Regions from separate parts of the Pseudobacillus badius genome, predicted to be linked through region 1. Evidence: riboswitches for the same ligand, from Rfam matches in the RefSeq annotation. Region 1 holds a riboswitch; the other holds the start of a gene.

Region 1 (3,134 bases):
CCGCTCCGTAGCAAGCCATGCCGCAGCCGTTCACTCCAATTTTCAGTTCTTTCGGCATCTCCATGCCGTCAAACTTTTCGTGCAGCCGTTCAGCGTACGGAATAGCATCCTTTTTCTCGCCATCGCAAAAATCGCAAGCTTTCACAGTGGCTACATCCCCAATCGGCGAAAGCAGAAAACCGGCGTTTTGCAGGTCGGCCGTCAATTGATCCGGCTCTTCTGTCGGCACCCGCAAAATAATTTGATGATGAGGCGTATATTCGATTGAGCCCCTTTCTCCGGCTGCCTTTGAAAGAACAAGCATTTGCCCAGCAGAAAATACCTTGTTCGCCACACCAGGACTGACGGCGACTTCAAAAATGGACTCGATTTTTCGTTGGAACAGCGGCTTGCTGACACTGGATTTTTCTTTTCCATCCAAGAGCTGAAGTGCTTTCATTCCCAGCTTATAGAGATCGCTTTTTTCTTCCTGTCCCCCATGAAGCGCCCATGGCTCATTTTTAGGCTTCAGCCGCTCGTGCGGTTTCAATGGCTGTTTTTCTGATGTTAACGTATATTTACGCTGATAGCCGCGCGGCGTGATCATTTTATTGTCATAGAGAAAGGTGGCTGAATTGCCGATAATAACGGTCGTCAGCATGCCAATGTCATGATCAAGCATATGTTGAAGATCAGTAATGACAACCTGTTCTCGTTCTCTGTACGCACTTTTAACAAGGCCGACCGGTGTATCCGGGGAGCGATGCTTTAACAAGATTCGCTGCGCTTCCGCAATTTGCCTTGTTCTCCGGCCGCTCTTTGGGTTGTATAATGCAATAACAAAATCAGCAGCCCCCGCGGCCTCGATCCGTTTGGCGATGAGCTCCCACGGCGTTAAGTGATCGCTGAGGCTGATCGTACAGGCATCATGCATCACAGGGGCCCCGAGAAGCGAGGCGCATGAATTGATCGCTGACACCCCAGGGACAATCTCTACGCCTACGCCGCTTTCCTCTTTCCAGCCTTGCTCAACAAGTACTTCATAAACAAGCCCCGCCATGCCGTAAACACCGGCATCTCCGCTTGAAATCACGGCCACTGTTTTACCTTGCTCTGCTAGTTTAACGGCTGCCTGCGCACGGCTGACCTCCTCTGACATGCCTGTGCTGATAATCTCTTTGCCTTTAATAAAATCAGCAATCAAATCAACATATGTTTTATAGCCAATAATGCAATCGCTTTCCTTCAGCGCCTCTTTGGCCCGCTCGGTAATATGTTCCGCGCTTCCCGGTCCAAAACCGATGACTAATAATTTTCCCTTCACTTCGTTCGCCCTCCCGCATTTACTTGATCTTTTGCTTTTCTTTCTCTTTAGCTACTCCGGTTACGCGATCATTTTTCAGGGTCATGCCGTTGTCATGCGATGTATACGTAACAGCGTTCTCAACCGGCTCGCCTTGCTGCAGGTGAGAAGCAACAATCTTTTCTGCAAGCTGTTCGTCCACTTCGTGATACCAGGTTCCTTCTGGATAAACGATTACCACACAAGCATCTTTGCAGCGGCCGTTGCATCTCGTTCTCGTCGTATGCACCCGCACATCTAAATCACGTTCTTTAATTTCCTTCCTGATCGCCTGGGTTACCTCTTCCCCGCCTTTTCTCATACAGCTTGATCCGTTGCAAATAAGCACATGATGGTTCATTTCCGTTAAATCCCATGTCGCCATTTCATTCACTCCTCTTTTAAAAGTAGCCCTTTTTAGTGAACAGAGCCTTAAAAACAAAAAAGCCCTTAACTTCGGAGGAAGTTAAGGACTAAGAGCTGCGTATTGAAGCGGCTAAAGGAACGTACAAACAACCGGACATGCCGGCTTTGCTCCATGCACTCATCCTATTCTTCCCTCCGAAGAATGATGGTTCGAAGAAGAAAGCAGGTCTCCTGGCTTACGGATCGCTTTACTCTTGTCCCTTCCCGGCATCACGCCAGTGGCTGTTGACAATTTCATCACCGTTTACAGTAGCGGGGGCTGCATCGGACTTTCACCGATTTCCCTATTATCCCGGAGTTTTATAACTCCTGGGCACTCTCTTCTTATTTATTCAATTTTATGTATGGCATCCTGAATTTTCTAAAATTCTAACTCTTTTTAATAGATTAGCAGGTTATTCATTCATTTGACAAGAAAAATTTTACACAGTTGGACAAATTATAGCTGGTGCAAGCCCGCCTTTTTCGGCCCAAAAGCGACAGAAGGACCAGATACAGAAGCGGAAAGAACAGGCTGCCACTTGGTTTTTTGCTCAATGATCCGCTCAGCCTGTTCTTTCTTTTCGAGAAAACGAGGATCATTTTTTGAAAATAATAAACCAATCACTGTTCCGCTGTGACCGGCAATCACTCCGCAGCCAAATGTTGCCGCCAGATCTGCAAACAAGTCAAAAAAAGGCTTGGAAAGCAGGCGGTCATTTAACGCGGCGCTTTTCGTCGCGGCTGATAGAATGGCCGCTTGGTCTCCTGACAACAACCCTTGATGCAGCTCGTCAAACAGCTGCTTCATGTCGGCCTTCTCGGCAGGCGAATAAGACCGCTTCATCCTGTAATAGCGCTGCGTATTTAAACGGCCGCCGCTATCATAGCCAAGAAGAAACAGCTCCGGTACATTCGGATAAGCATGAAGCAGCTCACCCGTTTGCTGGTTGATTGCATTGATTCCTTCGTACATGACTCCATCAGTCGGCTCAATGGCAGCGGCAATCTTTGCAATATCCGCCCCCTGCAAGCTGGTGCCAAAGCTTGCCGCAACAGCGCGCACCGCAGCTGTCATATCAGCCGAACTGCTCGCCATCCCTTTGCCGACGGGAATTTGAGAAGAGAGGTAAAGCATGCCTCCTGTGTTTTTTCTCAGCCGTTCTAAAGCAAGCTCGGCGGCCTGAACTGCTTTTTTCTTATGTGATTGATGGCTGCGCACTCCTTGGAGACCGTCCGGAACGAACACCGCCCGGCTCTTTATCGGCACCGGCAGTGTAAATAAAAACGGCTGGCCATCCCTTTCTCCCTGAGCCAGCTCTCCAAAGGTGCCAACTGAACTGCCCATTCCTTTGTTCAAGTCTTCATCCCCTCATTCATCCGTGTCATCTTTTACACTACTATACTA
Region 2 (3,134 bases), on a different contig from region 1:
AAGAAGCTCCGACAAGACCAGCTAACAACACTCGCGGAAAACGGATTTTCCAGACGATGTTATCAAAGGAAGCGTCCACTCCATCGAGCGGCGTTCCGAAAAAATGATGGGATAATAAGAAAATGATATCCCGAACCGGAACTTGAACCGTTCCGATCGAGATACCTGCAAATACTGAGACAATAAAAAATATAAAGACAAACAAGTACGCCGAAAGTTTATTTTTTGAAAACATCTGGATAAATTGCTTCGGCAAGTTCTTCTACTCCTTCAACAAGACGCGGACCCGTACGGTTAACGAGATCAGCATGAACGTCATGAACGTCTTTGTTTTTAACAGCAGTTATCGTTTCCCAGCCTTTGCGGCTAAGTACTTCTTCCACTGGCTTTTGCGTGTAATAGCCATGTGTTGTAATAATAACATCCGGATTTTTCTTAATAATCGCTTCCTCTGTCATTTGTCCCCAGCCATCTTGATCAGCTGCTGCATTTTTTGCATGAATCAGATCAAGCATTTCCTGCATGAACGTATTTTTTCCTGGCGTGTAAATTTCGGGAGCCGGCGACACTTCGATAAATACGCTTTTTTCTTCTTCTTTTTTAATTGCTTTCGCTTTTTCGGCGATTTCAGTTAAATCCTCTTTCATGTCCGTGACGATATCTTCTGCTTTGTCACTTGTGCCTGTCGCTTTGCCGATCATTTTAATAGAATCGTACACTTCATCAAAATTTTGGGCATCGTTAACGACGAGCACATCAATTCCCGCTTCCTCCAGCTGCTTAAAACCTTCCTTAGCGTTATGAGCGGAGCCGTGGGCCAATACAAGATCCGTGTCAAGTCCGATAATTTTTTCGATATTATATTCCATACCGCCCACTTTTTCCTTGGAGCTCACTTCTTTTGGATAATTGTCGTTATCGGATACCCCTACAATTTCCTTGTCTAAATCCAGCTCATAAGCGATTTCGGTATTACTTGGAATCAGAGAAACAATCCGCTTCGGTTTTTCCTCAATGACAACCTCTTTCCCATCAGCATCTTTAATCGTTACAGGAAAAGCCGCTTGCTCGCTTTCTTTCGGCTGATTGGCTTTCTCTTCTTTTTCAGGGGCGGCTTTGTCACTTCCGCAGCCGGCCAGCAAACCCGCAGCCAGCATAAAAGACAACGTATACTTCGATAACTTCTTCATTACTTTCTCTCCCTCATTCTTCTAAAAAATATCCATAAAAAAACACCTCTACGCTGTGGAGAGATGCAGTGAAAAAGGACCGCCCGGCAACAAACAATAAGCAGGCCGCTTTTACACCACCCTATCCGCGTAGGTTACCGGTGCTCTAAACCAGGCAGGTTTTCTGGCTTATGAAATGGCTGCATTTCATTCACAGTGGCGGGACCGCGCTGGACTTTCACCAGCTTGCCCTTTTAAAAAGCCGGATCATTCGGCTTTACCTGGTCCAAATTATGTAGTTTTCCGCTTAGCTACATTATACACAAAAAAAACTTTACTTTCATACAATTTTAAAATCATTCTTCGCTTGCTGGCACTAATTTTTTTCATCATTCTTCACCTTTATGTTTTAGAAAAACCGAAAGTGGAATAGGATAATAAAAAAAGGAAGGAGCGGTAAAATGAATCTTGCCACTTTAATTGGACTGGTTGTTCTATTGCTTGCCATTGCTCTTATTTTAGTGTACTTTCTTCGCCAAGCCTTCGATTCCTCTGATACAAGCCGGATTGACGAGATGCCTGAAGATGATCCTTATTTAAACGATCGCGATCAGGCGCATGACCGCCATTTGTAATCCCCGCTAAAGAAACACAAGAATACAATAAAAATGTTTTCCCAAACATCTGATAAACCAAAAAATCCATCCGGATAAGCGGACGGATTTTTTGGCTTAAATGAAAGAGTAATTACCGTTCAGCAACCGCCGGTGAATCGGCGATTTCAAGTATCGCTTGCTTCATAATTCCAGCCATTCTTGTTAATTGTTCATAGCTGGAGGCAAGCGGCGGCATGAACACTATCACATCACCAAGCGGCCGGGTCAGCATCCCGAGCTCTCTCATCCGCAATGTCGCCCGGTAAGCCACCCTCTCTTCAGAAGGAAACGGCTCCTTCGCTGTTCGATCTTTTACCACTTCAATCCCGCACATAAAGCCTAGCTGGCGTACTTCCCCCACATGCGGCAGCTCGGCGATTTCAGCTAACAATTTAGTGATATACTCCGCTTTCTCAGCAGCTTGCTTCACTACCTCTTCTTTCTCAAATATATCGAGGTTTGCTAAAGCAGCCGCACAGCCAAGCTGATTCCCTGTATAAGAATGACCATGAAAAAATGTTTTCATCTCGGCATAATCTCCGTAGAACGCTGCATAAACCTCTTCTGTCGTCAGCGTAGCAGCAATCGGCAAGTACCCTCCCGTAATCCCTTTGGCCACTGTCATAATGTCCGGGGCTACGTCTTCATGCTCTACCGCAAACATCTTGCCCGTGCGGCCGAATCCGGTCGCCACTTCATCAACAATCAAAAGAATATTAAATGCTCGGCAAAGCCTCTCTAATTCCTTTAAATAGCCAGGAGGCATAATATGCATGCCGCCTGCCCCTTGGACCATCGACTCTACAATGAGCCCGGCAATCTCGTGATGACTTTCTTTAAACAGCGTCTGCATAGCCGCGAGCGACTCCTCCTTCGCTGTTTGTCCGTCCCCTGAAGGATGCCAGCTTGCTGATGGAAACGGCACTGCAAATGAATCGAACATTAATGCGCTGTATACGCGATGATAAATGTCGATGGATCCTACGCTGATCGCCCCCACCGTATCGCCATGATACCCGTTTGCAAGTGTAACAAATTTTGTTTTTTTCTCTTTTCCTTTGTTTTGCCAATATTGATAAGCCATTTTGATCGCTATTTCTACCGACTCCGCTCCGCTGTCTGAATAAAATACACGCGTTAAGTTATCCGGTGAGATCTCGATCAGCTTTTCAGCTAATTGAATAGACGGCACATTGGCGGCTCCAAGCAAAGTCGAGTGGGCAATCTTTTCAAGCTGCTCCTTGATCGCCTGATTAATTTCCGGACGGCGGTGACCATGCACGTTCAGCCATAAAGAAGAATAGCCATC

Evidence for each region. Region 1 has a riboswitch for cobalamin ahead of B1A98_RS09065 ((2Fe-2S) ferredoxin domain-containing protein). Riboswitches for the same ligand answer to the same signal wherever they lie in the genome.
Region 2: it holds a riboswitch for cobalamin, as region 1 does, so the genes downstream of both, B1A98_RS14180 (helical backbone metal receptor) here and B1A98_RS09065 ((2Fe-2S) ferredoxin domain-containing protein) in region 1, are expected to answer to the same signal.

What each region holds. Positions count from the first base shown of each region.
Region 1 covers NZ_MWMM01000004.1:20,249-23,382, reverse strand. Annotated here, with positions in the region: gene cobJ (precorrin-3B C(17)-methyltransferase) at 1-1,303, opposite strand, end outside; gene B1A98_RS09065 ((2Fe-2S) ferredoxin domain-containing protein) at 1,323-1,706, opposite strand; cobalamin riboswitch at 1,892-2,083, opposite strand; gene B1A98_RS09060 (GHMP family kinase ATP-binding protein) at 2,187-3,086, opposite strand.
Region 2 covers NZ_MWMM01000009.1:42,346-45,479, reverse strand. Annotated here, with positions in the region: gene B1A98_RS14185 (FecCD family ABC transporter permease) at 1-256, opposite strand, end outside; gene B1A98_RS14180 (helical backbone metal receptor) at 219-1,190, opposite strand; cobalamin riboswitch at 1,327-1,469, opposite strand; gene B1A98_RS20515 (hypothetical protein) at 1,631-1,804, shown strand; gene bioA (adenosylmethionine--8-amino-7-oxononanoate transaminase) at 1,917-3,134, opposite strand, start outside.